DNA from 4 places in the Pokkaliibacter sp. CJK22405 genome. Region 1 is predicted to be linked to each of the others. Evidence: predicted binding sites of a transcription regulator. Region 1 holds the regulator's gene; each other region holds the start of a gene.
What was found. The regulator sigma-54, encoded in region 1, starts transcription at its own class of promoters, with help from an activator protein. The targets are predictions, from matches to a motif close to TGGCACNNNNNTTGCTNT.

Region 1 (4,230 bases):
CCAGATTCCAGAGTAATGAACGTACCTTGGGAGGGGAGGATTCAATCAGGTGCGCAACATCGGCACCTTTCAGTCCGCCGTTCATCATTCGGCGAACCTGTTTCAGCTCACCGCTACTCAGGGCGCTGTTTAAAAACTCCAGCTGAGTTTGCGTCAGTTCCTGGGGTTGTGAAGCCATAGCGGTATTCCGGAGTAAAAGCGGGTGGAAGGCGAAGAGGTAGGGTGTTCGATGACGAGGTTATTCGCCCTCGTCGAAGCGATCCTCAATGAGTGTCTTGATAGCTTCCCAGGCAGCGTCCTCATCCTCGCCATCAAGAATAAACTCAAGTTCTGTCCCCACGGAGGCAGCCAACAGCATAACGGACATGATGCTCTTGGCATCCACTTTATTGCCACCTACGCGGCTCATGCGAATGTCCGCTGTGAAACGGGTCGTTACCCCGATCAGTTTGGCGGTGGCTCGGGCATGGAGCCCCAGCTTGTTGATTAACGTGATCCTTTCTTCACGCATGGGCGTTCCTGCACTAATCGAGCTCGCGATGACGGGTTTGAATGTGGTGATGGCTGTTGGCAAAGTGAGCTGCCAGCTGTTCAACCATATACACGGAGCGGTGCTGACCACCGGTACAGCCTATGGCAACCGTCATATAAGCACGATTGTTGCGCTCATAATAGGGCAGCCAGGTTTCCAGTAGATGACGGAGGTCATCCAGCATTTTATTCACGTCTGGCTCTGCCGCCAGATACTCCATAACGGGCTGCTCCTTGCCGGTAAAACCCCGAAGGCTTGGAATCCAGTGAGGGTTCGGCAGGCAACGCACGTCAAAGACAAGGTCTGCATCCAGGGGCAGGCCGTGTTTGAAGCCAAAAGACAGAAACAGGATAGCCAGTTCCTGGCTGCGTCCTGCTACCCGCGTTCGAATGGTGTCGCGCAGGTCGTAAAGTGTCATGTGCGTTGTGTCTATGGTCAGGTCAGCACAATTAGCAATAGAGCGCAGTAGTCGGCGCTCTTCCTGAATAGCTTCCTGCAGGCTGACACGGCCATCCGTGAGCGGGTGTCTGCGGCGTGTCGCACTGAAGCGCTGAAGCAAAATGCTTTCTTCGGCATCCAGATAGATCACTTCACAGTGCACGCCCATTTCCCGGATTTCCTCTACCAGCACGGGGAGGTCGCCAAGGTTATTGGGCAGGTTACGGGCATCAATACTCACCGCCATATTCTGGCGTTGTGTATCGGGGGCCTTTTCCGCCTGCTGTACCAGTGCCTTTAACAGATCCACCGGCAGGTTATCGATACAGTAATAACCCAAGTCTTCCAGCGCATTGAGGGCTGTACTTTTACCGGAGCCTGAACGGCCGCTGATAATAAATAACTTCATGCCTTGTCCGGAACGATGGACAGAGCCGCCTTGTAGAGTCCTGCAGAATCGCTGGCCACGCGCAGCTGTTGTACGTTTGCCGGGTTTTGCAGCATGCCCGCAACCATGGCCAGGGCCTGGAGGTGTGACTCATGGGCTTCTTCAGGTGCCAACAGTACAAAGATGATATCCACAGGCTGGCCATCTCTGGCATCAAAGTCCACCGGGGATTCCAGATGGATCAGCGCAGCGGTCACTTCTTCACATTGAGACAGGCGGCAGTGAGGGATGGCAATACCACCACCTAGGCCAGTACTGCCAAGTCGCTCACGTCCAATAAGTCCATTGAAGATATCGTCGGTGTCGATATCCGTGAGATGTTCTGCGAGCAGGCCGGCAGCCTGCTCGAGAACGCGCTTTTTGCTTGACCAGGGTGCACCGGTCAGGGTGCAGCTCTGGCTTAGGATTTGGTCAAGTTGCATAAAGACGTTAGCGTACCATTGCACCCTGGCTACGAGCCTGGTGCTTCTCTTTGTGTTTGAGGAGCTGACGATCGAGCTTGTCCATCAGACCGTCGACGGCGGCATACATGTCGATATTTTCATTACTGGCGTGGAGGTCGGCGCCTGCCACATGAACTGTGGCTTCTGCAATCTGACGCTGCTTCTCGACGTTCAGGGTCACCTGAACACTGGTGATCGAGTCGGCGTGACGCTCAAGTTTCTGCATTTTATTTTTTACAAAGTCAGTCAGGGCAGGAGTTAATTCCAGCTGATGGCCTGTGATGTTTATTTGCATATGACTCTCCTGATTTGCCAGTGATTGTTCGCTGGTTAGATTTCACTATAGCCAATCCAAGACTGGGCTCGTCAAATCTATTTAGCGCCAAATCGTTTCCTTTTCAGACCAGCCGCTTACGTTCATTCGATGGAGCAATTGCCATCGCTTCACGATACTTGGCGACGGTTCTTCGCGCGACATTAATTCCCTGATCGCCCAGCAGGGTTGCCAATTTGGCATCGCTCAGAGGCTTGCGCGGTGGCTCATCGGCAATCAACTTCTTGATCATTGCCCGAATCGCCGTGGAAGAGGCTTCTCCGCCATCGGCAGTGCCAACATGGCTGGAGAAAAAGTACTTCAATTCAAAGACACCACGAGGGGTGTGCATAAATTTTTGCGTCGTGACACGGCTGATGGTGGATTCATGCATTTCGACGGCCTGGGCGATATCTGCCAGAACCATTGGGCGCATGGCTTCCTCGCCTTCCTCAAAAAAGTCGAGCTGGAACTCCACAATCTTGGTAGCGACTTTCAGCAGGGTGTCATTACGGCTTTGCAAACTTTTGATAAACCAGCGTGCTTCCTGTAGCTGATTTTTCAGATAGGTGTTATCCGCGCTGTTGTCCGCACGCTTGATCATGCTGGCATAGCTGTTATTCACCTTCAGGCGCGGCATCGCTTCCTGATTCAGCTCGATAGTCCACTGACCCTCTTTTTTCGCCACCACCACATCAGGTACAACGTATTCTGATTCGCCTGCATTAATGCTGGCGCCGGGGCGGGGGTTAAGGCTCTGGATCAGGTGTATGACGGCTGTCAGCTGTTCTTCAGAGAGGCGGGTGCGACGCATCAGCGTTGCATAGTCGCGGGTGCCGAGCAGGTTCAGGTGCTGGGCAATGATGTCCATGGCTTCCTGACGCCAGGGCGTGGTGGTCGCCAGTTGCTTGAGCTGGATGGTCAGGCACTCGGCAAGATCGCGTGCTGCGACGCCCGCCGGATCCAGCTGCTGCAGGTGATGAAGCACCATCACCATCTCATCCATTTCCACCGGATCTTCTTCATCCAGATCATCAAGACTTTCAAGCAACTCTTCCAGAGGAGAGGTCAGGTAGCCTTCTGCGTTAATGCTGTCGACCAGGGTGAAGGCAATGGTGCGATCACGATCGCTGAGTGGCATCAGGTTGAGCTGCCACTCCAGATGGTCCTGCAGGGATTCGCCAGCAGTGGCTCGTGACTCAAAGTCATAGCCATCGTCACCATCCCCGCTGGAGGATGAGGCAGGCAGTGTGGAATAGGTATCTTCCCAAGAGCTGTCTACGGACAGTTCATCGGGAATGTCATCAGACCACTGGCTGTCAGTGTCGACTGCGCCGTCCTGCTCATTCTGTGAGGTGTCCCGGGTTTCCTGATTGTGCGCGGTTTCATAGCGTTCTTCAGGTACGGGAGTATCAAACTCTTCTTCAACATCCAACAGGGGATTACCATCCAGTGCTTCCTGAATTTCCTGCTGAAGATCCAATGTGGAAAGCTGCAGTAAGCGGATGGCTTGCTGCAGTTGCGGGGTCATGGTCAGCTGCTGACCGATTTTTAACTGTAAAGAGGGCTTCATATTTGGCTACGAAGATACTTCCGACTCAGTAATTATGGATGGCTTAGGCCATTCGAATGGGTCAATAGCGAAAATTTTCACCAAGGTACACCTGACGAACCTGCTCATGTTGCAGAATCGTCTCGGCATCGCCCTCAGCGAGAATGTGCCCGTCACTTACAATGTAGGCGTGATCACAAATCGCGAGTGTCTCACGCACGTTGTGGTCGGTGATCAGTACACCGATGCCACGCTCTTTCAAATGGCGAATGATCTGCTGAATATCCGTGACCGAGATCGGGTCAACACCGGCAAAAGGCTCGTCCAGCAAAATAAAATCCGGATCCATGGCCAGCGCGCGGGCAATCTCCACACGACGGCGTTCGCCCCCGGATAAACTCATGCCCAGACTATCCTTAATGTGGGAGATGTGAAACTCCTGCATTAAGGACTCCGCCGTTTTCTTGCGGGCATCCTGATCAAGATCTTTTCGGGTTTCAAGGA
Region 2 (4,230 bases), on a different contig from region 1:
CATGGTCACCAGCGGCAGCCAGGCCAGCGGTGAGACAGGTTTGAACAGCTGGATAATCGGGTTAAGCGCCGCATACAGGCTGCTCGAAAGGCCAATACAAATGCCGAGGGGGATGGCGATCAGCGAGGCAATCACAAAGCCTGAGATCACGGTGCCGAGGCTGGTGAGGATCTGATCAAAAAAAGTGGGCTTGCCGGTATATTCGCGGATCTTGACCACGGCGTTTGGGTTTTTCTTGAGCTTGGCCGCGTTGCGTTCCTCCTGACGCGCATAAAAGGCGTCGGCTTTTTCACGCTCACGCTGATGCTCGGCAATCAGCCCCTGGGTTTGTTCAAACACCTGAGATGGCCCTGGGAACTGGCCCAGCGAGGTATCAATCTGCTTGGCCGCCAGTTGCCAGAACAGCAGGAAAACAATCAGGCCAAGGGCGGGTAAACACAGGCTGCGCAGCAGCATTTGCGCCCATTCGCTGGCCGAACGCTGCTGGCGGGTACCCATCCAGGCAGAGACTCCGGCAAGTGAGCTTCGAATAACACTCATGGCAATTCTCTCTTCATCTCTTTTCAGGCATCGGGGACGGGCTGGCAACCGCAGCCCGTCATTGGGGTTTCACGGTGACTTACAGGGTTTCTTCGCCCTTGAGGCCAATGGCGAACTTGTTCAGATAGGCGTTGGGCTGACGACCGTCATAAGTGACGCCATCGATAAAGCCGGTTTGCTCAGGTTTGAAGCCGGTTTCTGAGGAGAAATCCGGGAAGTCGGTGGGTTGCATGAGTCCATCTTCGATCAGGGATTGCGCCGCCAAGGCGTAGATGTCGGGGCGATAGACTTTCTTGGCGATGTCCATGTACCAGCTGTCCGGCTTGCCTTCGGCAATCTGCCCCCAGCGGCGCATCTGCGTCAGATACCAGATGGCATCGGAGTAGTAGGGGTAGGTCGCGTTATGACGGAAGAAGACGTTGAAGTCCGGCACCGGGCGGCGGTCGCCTTTCTCGTACTCAAAGGTGCCGGTCATGGAGTTGGCAATGACGTTGGCATCGGCACCGACATAACTGGGCTGGGCGAGAATCTGAACGGCTTCGGGGCGGTTGGCGTTGTTGTTTTCATCCAGCCACTTGGCGGCACGAATCAGCGCTTTGACCACGCGGATATGAGTATTGGGATATTTCTCTGCCCAGTCCTGGGAGACGCCGAAGACTTTCTCGGGGTTATTGCGCCAGATCTCGTAATCCGTCACGACCGGAACACCGATATCCTTGAATACCGCCTGCTGGTTCCAGGGCTCACCGACGCAGTAACCATAGATGGTGCCGGCTTCCATGGTAGCGGGCATTTGCGGTGGTGGCGTCACGGATAACAGCACATCGGCATCCAGCTGGCCGCTAGTGTCGCCACGGGCAGGCGCGTAGTAACCGGGCTTGATGCCGCCCGCCGCCAGCCAGTAGCGCAGTTCATAGTTATGGGTGGAAACCGGGAAGACCATGCCCATATTGAAAGGCTTGCCCTCGGCGCGGTACTTGGCGACTACGGGTTTCAGGGCATCGGCCTTGATTGGGTGGACAGGTTTGTCATCGGCTCCGACGGGGATATTCGGCTTCATCGCCTCCCAGATAGCGTTGGAAACGGTGATGCCGTTGCCGTTCAGATCCATGCTGAAAGCGGTGATGATATTGGCCTGTGAGCCGTAACCGATGGTGGCTCCCAGTGGCTGACCTGCCAGCATGTGGGCACCATCGAGCTGGCCGTCGATGACGCGGTCGAGCAGAACTTTCCAGTTGGCCTGGGCTTCGAGGGTGACGTAGAGGCCTTCATCTTCAAAGAAACCTTTTTCGTAAGCGATGGCCAGAGGCGCCATGTCGGTCAGTTTGATAAAGCCGAACTTCAGCTCCTCTTTCTCAGGCTCACCCAGCCCAGCCAGAGCCTGATTCGCCAGTGCGCCGCTGCCCATGATGAGGGAAGTGGCTACCACAAGGCGTTTTAGAAATGCGCGTTTGGTCAGCATGGTGTCTCTCCACGGTGTTCAAGTTCAGTGTCGGTGCTCAATCCGGAAACGAAAAAAGGCGCCGCCCCCACGTCGCGATTGCTGCGTGGAGACGGCGCCTTTGCCGTAACAAAACTGATTGTGAGTGAACCTCTAACTACTGCCAGGCTCGAATGCGAAGAGCCTTAGCAGGATAAATGCCAATTTTTGAAAACCCTTGTTTTTCATGGGGCTTAGGCTTTTTTGCGTAAGTTTGAGGAAGAGGGTTCTGGCCGATGGTGCACTGCACTAGCGCGTGGCTCACCAAAATTGCGCATTTTTTGCTCATTTTTCGTTGTTATCAGCGGATTCCTCGTCATTGTTGAGTTCACTCTTTAAGTGAGGAAAAGCAATGCCGGATATTTAGCGATTTAAAATCAGTAAGTTAGAAGGTTGTTATCAGTACGCAATCAGAATTGGCACAAGTCTCGCTAAGCAAACAGCAAAGTTTTTTCGACGGATTCAATTCGGTCGATCAGGCAAAGGCGCCTGAAGACAGCTCTCAATGAGGGTTGGCTTCAGGCGCTTTTTTTATGCCTGATCGGCAGGGGTGAGCCTAATCGGATGGATAAACGATGAGCTTAGCGAAAACGACCTGTCCTTATTGTGGCGTTGGCTGTGGCATTACTGCCGAGGTGAGCCACGGTGCCGTAAAACGTGTCAGCGGAGATGAAGATCACCCTGCCAATCAGGGCCGTCTGTGTGTGAAAGGCAGTGCTCTTGTTGAGACGCTGGGTGCCCATGACCGGCTGACTTCGCCGTGGGTTGATGGTCATGCCACCAGCTGGGATAACGCCCTGAACACACTGGTCGGGCGGTTGCAGAATATTCGTACCCGGCATGGGGATCGTTCGGTCGCCATGTATCTTTCAGGACAGCTGCTGACGGAAGACTATTACGTTGCCAACAAGCTGATGAAGGGCTTTTTAGGCAGTGCTCACGTCGATACCAATTCGCGCCTGTGTATGGCTTCCACGGTTGCTGGGTATAAGCGCGCTTTTGGCGGCGATCTGATGCCGTGTGCCTATGAGGATATCGAGGCAGCGCGTTTGTTTATTCTGGTTGGCTCCAATGCCGCCTGGAATCATCCGGTTCTCTTCCAGCGTATCGCCGCAGCAAAAGCGGCCAACCCAGAGGTGCGGGTGGTGGTGATTGACCCACGCCGGACGGCGACCTGCGACATTGCGGATCTGCATCTCGCCCTCAAACCGGGTACGGATGCGCTGATCTTTAATGCGCTGCTGGCGGAGCTGGTCCGACATGATCAGCGCGATCAGCACTTTATCGATCACCACACTCAGGGTTTTGAGCAGGCGCTCAATGCGGCACTGGAAGATGCCTTTTCTCTCGCCGGCGTGGCAGAAGCCACAGAGCTGCCCCTGAAGGATCTACAGCAGTTGGTGGATTGGTTTGTGGCGGAGCCTTTGACCCTGACCCTCTTTTCTCAGGGGGTTAACCAATCCAGCAGCGGCACCGACAAGGTCAACGCCATTCTCAACTGCCATTTGGCCAGTGGCCGTCTGGGTAAAGCCGGTTGCGGGCCTTTCTCTCTGACCGGCCAGCCCAATGCGATGGGTGGCAGGGAAGTCGGTGGTTTGGCTAATCAGCTGGCGGCGCACATGGGTTTCAGCCCGGAAGAAGTCGCGACGGTGCAACGTTTCTGGGATGCGCCGAATATGGCGACCCAGGAAGGCTATAAAGCCGTGGATCTCTTTGAGGCGATCGAGCGTGGCGAGATTAAAGTGCTTTGGATTATGGCGACCAATCCGCTGGTCAGTATGCCTGATGCCGAACGTGTTCGCCGTGCGCTGGAAAAATGCGAGCTGGTGATTGTTTCTGAATGCATGGCCAACACCGATACGCTCGCGCTGGCTGATATCGTGCTGCCTGCGACTTCCTGGTCGGAGAAGGACGGCACGGTGACTAACTCCGAGCGTCGCATTTCGCGCCAGCGTGGTTTGGTGCCTGCCGTGGGTGATGCGCGACACGACTGGCAGATCATCTGCGAGGTGGCCAGGCGTTTGGGCTTTGCCGAGGCCTTCAGCTACAACTCCCCCGTGGAGATTTTCCGCGAGCACGCTGCCTTGTCCGGCTTTGAAAACTGCGGACAGCGCGCCTTTCATATTGGCGCGATGGCCAACCTCAGCGAGGAGCAGTACCTGCAATTAACACCGGTGCAGTGGCCAGTGTTGCTTCAGCAAGGGCAGTTT
Region 3 (4,230 bases), on a different contig from region 1:
TACGAATATCGTTCAGCACATCAACGCGCATGGAAAACTCACCGGACAGCGGATAGCGGTAGCTGTCGAGGTACTGCAGATACGGCAGGTCACCGTAGATCATACGCAGCGCACGAATCAGCGGCGTCACCATCAGTCGGCTGACACGACCGTTTAGCTTGCCTTCAGCAATGCGGGAGTAGTAGCCCTTACAGAACTCGTAGTTGAACTGGGGGTTAGCCACCGGATAGATCAGACGCGCCAGCAATTCACGGTCATAGGTGACAATGTCACAGTCGTGCAGCGCTACCGAACGGGAGCGGCCAGAGGCCAGCACATAACCAGAGCAATACCAGACATTACGGCCCTTCCCCGGCTCCAGCGGCGCCAGCCCCTTGGACTGTAGCTCATCATCAATGGCTTTCAGACGGGGGCCGTCATTCCAGAGAATACGGTGATGTTGCGGCAAACGCTTGAAGAAGTCGCGAGCGAACAGGAACTGGTCACGATCCGCGCGGTCAAGACCGATCACGATTTCAGAGAGATAAGGTACCTTGGTCAGGCAATTGACGATGTTATCAAGCGCGGGGCCTTCCAGCTCAGAAAACAGCGAAGGCAGGATCAGACTCATGGGACGACGACGGGAAAACTTCACCAGATCGGCTTCCAGAGCCTCAACGGGACGTCGCGTCAGATTATGAAAGTTGGTGATGATGCCATTCTGATAAAAATCACTCATTGCGAAACTCCCAGGCCGTGCGCCAGCCAGTACTCCACCCCTTCAACCCAGCCCGCCGGACCTTCGGCGCGGGTGACATAAAGTCGTGAAGGATCATCCATGGTTTGAGGAAGGTCAGGCTGATAGACAGCCCCGCGAATTAACACCCCGGTACGGGCCGCTGCCAACATTGGCAGATCATTAGCGCCGTCGCCGAAAGCCAGGGTATGCGGCTGCTGGCCAAAACGCTGTTCAAAGCGCCCCGCCAGCCAGACCAGAGCTACCCCTTTACTGGTCTTGCCGGTGACATGATAAAAACGTCCGCCGCGGGTCAAAGCCAGACCCTGATCGGCCAACGCCTGTTGAAACATCGCCAGTCCCTTTGCATCGCCATGCCAGAGCAGCGGCTCGGAAGCTTCACGGGCATGCGCCTGCCGCGCTTTATCCATGGGCAGACCTGTGGTTTCTGACACGCCGGAAACGCCCATCTCAGAAAAGCCGGTAAAGTCGATTCCGGGGCGTCCTTTCATGGTGGAAAGCACCTCAAGAATGCGCTCGTAACTGGCACCAAGCACAATGCGTGTCCAGCCATCACTGCTCTGATCGGGATCAGCCATCATCCGCCAGGAAGGCGGTAGAAGGACAAGTCCGCCGTTCTCAACCACGCAGGGCATCTCTTCGAGCCCCAGCTCTTCACGCAGGGTGGCAAGTTCGGCGGCGGTTTTGCTGGTGTTGGGAATCACCGGAATACCACTGGTACGCAGGTTATCCAGCCAAATGGCCGCGGGTTGCCAGTCATAGGAATGATGATCCAGCAAGGAGCCATCGAGATCCGTCAGAATCATCAAATTGTCCGGTAATTGCACGGTCACTCCTTGTGTCGATACCCCAGGTGTTGCTGAAAAACCCGGCGACATAGCGCCGGGCATTCTTACGCTCCGCTTTCAGGTAGCGTCTCCCATGGGTGATGCAGGTTCAGTGCCACAGCGTCTGACACGCTTTGCCGCACTGCCTGATCACCGGACAGGACTTATAGACTAATCAATGAGTTAGACAAACTAATACCAAGGTTTACCAGCTTTAGAGGCAGCCTTCAACATAACTTACCGCTGGCTCAAGGCCGCTTCGGATCTTGGTAATCACGCCATGACTCTCTTCCATGACCAGGCTGTGCTGCTTGTCGACACCGGAAAACACCAGATAGTGGGCGTCATCCTCATACTTGTGCGGCAGGATTTTCGGGGTTGGAGCTAGGCTTTTGGGGTCTGGCACTTTGGTCCCCACGGTCACGCCCACCACGGTAGGAATTCCCTTGCCAACCTCGGCACGGGTGATGATGTCGTTTTCCACCATAAAGCGGGTTTCGGGCAGGCTTTCAATGCGGATGTAATGACAGGCGGGGTCAGGCGAAAGTGATTCATTCTCGGCATGAAAGCCCAGAGTCTGCTCAAGCTCACCGACCGTCATACCAAAGCGCACCGGGCCATAGCCTTCGGTGGTCAGAATCGGCGTGGTGCCGGAAGCACTCAGTGGCACACCGTCACTGCCTTGAGCAGCAGGCGCATCAGGTTTGAGGGTGGTATCGGCTTTGTTGACCGGCGTTTGCTCATCCGGTGACGGGGTTTGGCCAGCGCAGGCGGTAAGACTGACCAGCAGGCAGGAAAACAGCGGCGCATGTAGACATTTCATAGGAACTCCTTTCCAGTTCAGTCGCCCCGATGCGTGAGGATAAGCCTTTGCTTGTCCTATCTTGTGAACCGCTCAGGGCTGACTGCCACGCCTTATCTACTGACTGCCGCGAGAGAGTTCATCAAGCCCCAGAGTCTGTCTGAGTGTTTCTGCCAGGGTTTTAACACGCTCCACTTCGGGGGTGCCGTTACAGCCGGTGTAATACGTCACCTTAGTGAGCTGCTGGTCGACGAAGGCAGATATTTCAACGGTCGGCGCATCGGTACGATAGTGTCCGCACGCAGCAGGATTGGCCGGAGTAATGGCCGCAGGCAGGCTGGAGAACTGGGCCTGAACCAGCGCCGCCCTGACCTGATCAAAGGCGGGTTTGCCGAGGTCGCGGTGATTCACCCCTTCGGTCGCCGAATCCTCGCCACCGGAATACACCAGCTCACCAAACTCATCGATTACCGCATGAAATTGCGGGCAGGCACCGTAACAGGCACCACTGCTGTAACTCAGGGTTTCAGGGGGAGTTTCTTCCGGCGTCGGCCGGTAACCACAGGCAGTTAATAACAGAACCAGAACAGCACAAATTCCCAGGCGCATTGTCGACTCCTTGAACCGGGCAAATCATCTCAACGAGGCGTCCGGTGTTCGGCAAAGCCCCGCCGTGGCTATTTGGGGTCAGACGAGTCAGATAGCAAAAAATCAGGATCAAATCATGCCGAGCGTTGCTGCAGAGCCTGCAATACCGCCAGTGCATTGTCGCCCTCACCGGCAGGCACGAAAATATGGTCATGATCGGCCCCCGCCACCACATTACAGCTGATATTTGCTTCGCCCAGCGCCCTGGCAAAGGCCGCGGTCAGGCCCACAGCTTCAAGGGCAGAGTTCACCTCCAAAGTAATCCACTCACAACGAAACATCGGGCTGATCCCCAGTGCCGATGCCTCGTGCTCGGGCACAATCAGGGTCGTTGCCTCATGTTCGCGCATCATCATGAGGGTTGAAGCGGGAATCGCAGCTTCATGAGGTACCCGGGCATAGACATAAACACCCGCATTCAATCGCGGTGACATGGAGCGCAGTAGTTCATCCAGCGCCGTCACCGGACCGGTTTGGGAAGGTACAGCAGATACAGTCATCGATTGCCTCATTGATTTACGACTATGAACCCAGAGTACATGCCAGCACTCTGGCAGAAAGCGGAAAAAGTGTAGCCAGCATGCCGGATTCAGGCGAATCAAAGCTGCTAATGGCCAACAGGCAATCATGGCGGAGGGAAGTCACCGGGGTAATGCCAGCGGCCAGATAAAAAGCGGGCCAGCACAAGGCTGACCCGAAGTCGCGCTAAGAGTAACTCATGATCATGCAGTGCCCTCAGACAGCACCGCGTGTGAAGGTGCAGGCGACGGCGGAGAAAGCGACCGCCGCACCTGCTTCACTGACCGTTATCCGGCGACACTGGAGTGTTTTGCATCGGCGGGTCTGGCGGAATCCGTTGCCGCATGTTGCGATGAGGCATCGGTTTTTTTGCTATCCGCCGAGATATTGGGCGCGCTGTAAGGCGGCGCTACGGGCTCTGCCGTTGGCGAGGGTTGCCCCTTGTCGGCTTCCCCCGTGTCAGACCCCTTCGCCGCGTTGGCTGTTGCTGGCTGGTCTTTCTCCAGCTTGGCAAGCGTCATGCCCTGCAGCTCCTTGGCGATGTAGCTGCTGAACTTGAACCAGGATTTCTGGTCTTCCCGACGGATAAACCAGTTGTCCTTGTCCAGCGAGCGGATCGTGTAGCGATAGGCTTTATCCTGAGTGGCCATAGTGGCGCTGAAGCCATCGCTCTCAGCATTGAGACGCGCGGTTTGCTT
Region 4 (4,230 bases), on a different contig from region 1:
GCGGGGGAACGCCTGATAGCTGAGCAGGAAGCTCACCACATCGGCCTCGTCACCATCTTCCTGGGCAAAATAGCGCTGATAGGACTCAATACCACCCAAGGCGTTCAGTACGGATTTCCACTTGAAGGTGCGGCGACCTTTCAGGCCCGCAGCAGGAGTGAGCTGCTGCAGAATCAGTACGTCCATGATGCGGGTCGTCATGTCGGCACGCTCAAGGTAGCGACCGATGTTGAACAGGCGGTAGGTGTCATCACGCAGCATGGTGCCGTCCATGACGCCGATCACCATCTGGCAGCGGCGAATCACCTCCACCATCAGGTTGTAGCGGGTACGTCGGCTGGAGGCCTGAACACATTCAGCCTGCATAAACTGGTTGAGGGAGTTCACCTCTTCCCAGATATCGCGCGGAATCACTTCACGAACGCAACGGGCGTTGTGACGCACCTGGGTACAGGAATAACGGATAGATGCCGGGCTGTCAGAGGCGGCGATGAGATAATTCATCACGGCGCGCTCACTGGAGCCTGACTCGCTGATAAAGCGGCGGTTATCCTCGCCCAGGACGTTGATCAGGACCGGCCAGCTGAACAGGCTTTCCTTGTGGGTGTCGATCAACATATTGGTGGTGGCGTTGATCAGTCGTGCGGTGTCGTCGATACGCTCGAGGTAGCGACCCATCCAGTATACGTTTTCGGCTACTCTTGCCAGCATGGTTCAGCCCTCGTCGCTCACAATCCAGGTATCCTTACTGCCACCTCCCTGAGAGGAGTTGACCACCAGCGAACCCTTGCGCAGGGCTACACGGCTCAAGCCACCGGTGGTGCAGTAAAGCTCTTCGCCTTGCAGAATGAAGGGCCGAAGGTCCAGGTGACGGGGTTCAAGCACGCCGTCGCACAGAGTCGGTGCGGTCGAGAGTGCCAGCGTGGGCTGGGCGATGAAGTTACGTGGATTGCTGCGGATGGCATCGGCCATCTTGGCGCGCTCCTCATCACTGGCGCGCGGGCCAATCATGATGCCGTAACCGCCGGATTCGTTGGCCGGTTTGACCACCAGCTTGTCGAGATTGGCGAGCACGTATTCACGTTCCTTGTCATCCATGCAGAGATAGGTTTCAACGTTGTCGATCAGCGGTTTTTCACCGAGGTAGTACTCAATCAGCTTGGGTACATAGGCATAGACCACCTTGTCATCGGCAACCCCTGAGCCCGGTGCGTTGGCCAGACCCACATTGCCGGCTTTCCAGGCGCGGATTAGCCCTTTGATACCCAGTACCGAATCTTTGCGGAAGACTTCCGGGTCAATAAAGATGTCGTCGATACGGCGGTAGATCACATCCACCTGCAGCGGCCCACGCAGGGTGCGCAGATAGACTTTGTCGTCACTGCCGACATACAGATCGGAATTCTCAGCCAGGTAACAGCCCATCTGCTGAGCCAGGAAGCTGTGCTCGAAGTAGGCCGAGTTATAGATACCGGGTGTCAGCAGCACGACGACCGGCGTGACATCCTTGCGCGGCGACAACGACGCCAGGGTGCGCCACAGCTGATAGGGGTAGTCATCCACCGGCAGAATGGTGCTTTCCGCGAAAAGCTCAGGGAAGACGCGCTTCATGACCGTACGGTTTTCCAGCATGTAGGACACACCGGAAGGCACTCTCAGATTATCCTCCAGTACCAGGAAGGTGCCGTTTTCATCGCGGACCAGATCCGTTCCGCAAATGTGTGCCCATACGCCATGAGGCGGCTGGATACCCTTGCAGGGGGCGAGAAAGTTTTTGGAGTTAAGGATCAGATCCGCCGGGACGATACCGTCCTTCAGCACTTTCTGATCGTTGTAGAGATCGTTGATAAAGAGATTAAGTGCGCGAAGACGCTGCTTAAGCCCGGCACTGGTGCGTTGCCATTCACTGCTGGAGATGGTGCGGGGGATCACATCCAGCGGCCAGGAGCGGTCAATATTCTGGCTGTCGGAATAGACGGTGAAGGACACGCCCATGGCGCGGATGGTGGCATCCAGCTGTTGCTGGCGGCGCTGTAATTCTTCTTCGCCCTTGTTAACGATAAATCGTGTAACCGGAGCGCCCTCCGGACGGGGTTGGCCATTCGATTCGACCAGTTCATCAAAACACCCGGGTGTAAGCTGATACTGACCGAGTGCGTAAGCGTCTGACATGGATGCACACTCCCTAGTTTTTGTAATTCCATTGATACATCGTTGTCGCCTGAGCCGTTAATGCCTTAAAACAGGGACCTGCATTCACCAGTAGTCAAAGCAAGGCAGGTGCCATGTACGTGAAAAAAAGACCACGGCACTAACGTTCGAACAGGGGCAGTGCAATGTTTCTGTGATCCGGAACGCTTCCGGCTCACCGCCGCGGCGCCTCATGCACCTACAGCCATAAAATCAACATAGTAGACCTGTGCCAAAATGGGAATCCTGTCTGCACAAAAGCGTGCATAACGCGTCATTTTGGTGCCCTGTCGTCCGCACAGAAGTGTCTTGCCTGACTAGCCGTAGAATGCTTTAGTGTGGACGGCTCAAACCTGCCCGCTTTGACGGGCAAAACCTGAGCACGGTCCGCGTCGTCGGCAACAGCTATTTTCAGGATCACTACCATGATTAATGTGAACGAATATTTCGAAGGCAAGGTGAAGTCGCTGGGATTTCAGGAAGAAGATGGTCGCGCCAGCGTGGGCGTCATGGCTGCCGGCGAATACACTTTCGGCACGGGCCAGCCTGAAGAAATGACGGTGGTGAGTGGTGCACTGACGGTGCTGCTGCCTGAAGCCGATGAGTGGGAAACCTTTGAAGAGGGCGAGAGCTTCTTTGTCCCTGGTGACAGCAGCTTTGATCTCAAGGTGGCGGTCAATACCGCTTACCTCTGCCGGTACCTGTAAGTTTCTGCATCAGTTAACCTGATCACGGCAAGATGGTTACCCAGTGGTGCCATCTTGCGCATTTTAGGCTGACTTTCATGACATTTTCTCGGCGTTCATCCCATCAATAGCGAATAATCCTGCCATATACCTCGTCTTCTAGGTCATTCTGACCGCCTCTTGAACTGTCAGATTGACGCTTTACATTGCCGGTTTCACACTCCGAGGCTCTCACTTTTTAGCTGAAAGCCCGGAAGCGCCTTATGTCTCAACGTCCCGCTAAGTTAAAACCACTATTGGCAGGCTTTAGTTCCATCATGATTGTGCTGCTGCTGATCATGGCTGGAGTGACTTACATGAGCCTTCATCACATCCTGAACGATAACCAGTATGAGCACCGTATTGTCGGTGGTCTGGGTAAGAATGCAGCGGATGCACGTTTTCACATCGTGCAGATCCAGCAGTTTCTGACGGATGCCAGTGCGACAGGTGATCGTGCCGGGTTTGATGATGCAGCCGAGCAGTATGCCGAGCTTCTTAAAAACTTCGACAAGATCATCGCGACGGATGAGCGCCTGACCGACAACATCAACAAAGCCCGTGATCTGGCGGCGACCTACTATGAGGTCGGGCAGAAGATGGCGGAGACTTATATCACCCAGGGTCAGGCAGCGGGTAATGCCATTATGAAAGCCCCCGGTACCGGTTTTGATGACCGTGCCGAGGCACTGGCCGAACAGATGGCGGTTATGCTGAAGCAGGTGGATGGCCTGATCGCGGATATCAGCGAAGAGACGGTGGATGACCTGCAGTTGCTGCGCAGCGTGATTGTCGGTCTGGCGCTGCTGATGGCGGTGCTGGTAGGTCTTGGTGGCTGGGTTCAGTATCGCCGCATCTTCGGCATGCTGGGCGGTGAGCCGGCGACAGCGGTGACGCTGGCCAATGAAATTGCGAAGGGTAATCTGACGCAGAAGATTGACGGCCGTGAAGGCAGTTTAATGGCGGCACTGTCACAGATGCAGCAGCAGCTGAAAAATGTGACCAGCCACATCCGTCAGCTGTCACTGGAAGTCAAAGAGAACGCCAGCCGTCTGAATGATGATGCGCAAGGCATGCAGAAAAGCGTCCATACTCAGAATGACTCAACCCGCGCCATGTCGGTTACCGCTGAAGAGCTGTTCCAGGGTATTGAGCAGCTGAGCCGCGAAATTTCGGTGGTCGGACGCCAGACGGAAGAAGCTCAGGGCACCATCAACGAGTGCGAAAATGTGATTCAGCACTCGGCCAACGATATTCGCTCTATCGCTGATTACATCAGTAATGCCTCAGAGAAAGTGGACAACCTTAACCGCCA

Region 2: the regulator sigma-54 is predicted to act here: its motif matches at 2,167-2,184, upstream of ACKC9G_RS05465 (CmpA/NrtA family ABC transporter substrate-binding protein).
Region 3: the regulator sigma-54 is predicted to act here: its motif matches at 1,664-1,681, upstream of ACKC9G_RS14085 (HAD-IIB family hydrolase).
Region 4: the regulator sigma-54 is predicted to act here: its motif matches at 2,269-2,286, upstream of ACKC9G_RS15575 (circularly permuted type 2 ATP-grasp protein).

Annotation. Positions count from the first base shown of each region.
Region 1 is NZ_JBKKHQ010000014.1:112,231-116,460, forward strand. It holds gene mgtE (magnesium transporter) at 1-178, opposite strand, end outside; gene ACKC9G_RS10940 (HPr family phosphocarrier protein) at 239-511, opposite strand; gene rapZ (RNase adapter RapZ) at 525-1,379, opposite strand; gene ptsN (PTS IIA-like nitrogen regulatory protein PtsN) at 1,376-1,840, opposite strand; gene hpf (ribosome hibernation-promoting factor, HPF/YfiA family) at 1,848-2,156, opposite strand; gene ACKC9G_RS10960 (RNA polymerase factor sigma-54) at 2,260-3,747, opposite strand; gene lptB (LPS export ABC transporter ATP-binding protein) at 3,809-4,230, opposite strand, start outside.
Region 2 is NZ_JBKKHQ010000009.1:14,737-18,966, reverse strand. It holds gene ACKC9G_RS05470 (ABC transporter permease) at 1-456, opposite strand, end outside; gene ACKC9G_RS05465 (CmpA/NrtA family ABC transporter substrate-binding protein) at 620-1,948, opposite strand; gene ACKC9G_RS05460 (molybdopterin-dependent oxidoreductase) at 2,596-4,230, shown strand, end outside.
Region 3 is NZ_JBKKHQ010000018.1:12,503-16,732, reverse strand. It holds gene ACKC9G_RS14090 (glycosyl transferase) at 1-718, opposite strand, end outside; gene ACKC9G_RS14085 (HAD-IIB family hydrolase) at 715-1,563, opposite strand; gene ACKC9G_RS14080 (hypothetical protein) at 1,778-2,386, opposite strand; gene ACKC9G_RS14075 (DUF6438 domain-containing protein) at 2,483-2,974, opposite strand; gene ACKC9G_RS14070 (ACT domain-containing protein) at 3,088-3,513, opposite strand; gene ACKC9G_RS14065 (DUF4340 domain-containing protein) at 3,820-4,230, opposite strand, start outside.
Region 4 is NZ_JBKKHQ010000021.1:143,114-147,343, forward strand. It holds gene ACKC9G_RS15570 (alpha-E domain-containing protein) at 1-711, opposite strand, end outside; gene ACKC9G_RS15575 (circularly permuted type 2 ATP-grasp protein) at 715-2,172, opposite strand; gene ppnP (pyrimidine/purine nucleoside phosphorylase) at 2,616-2,897, shown strand; gene ACKC9G_RS15585 (methyl-accepting chemotaxis protein) at 3,140-4,230, shown strand, end outside.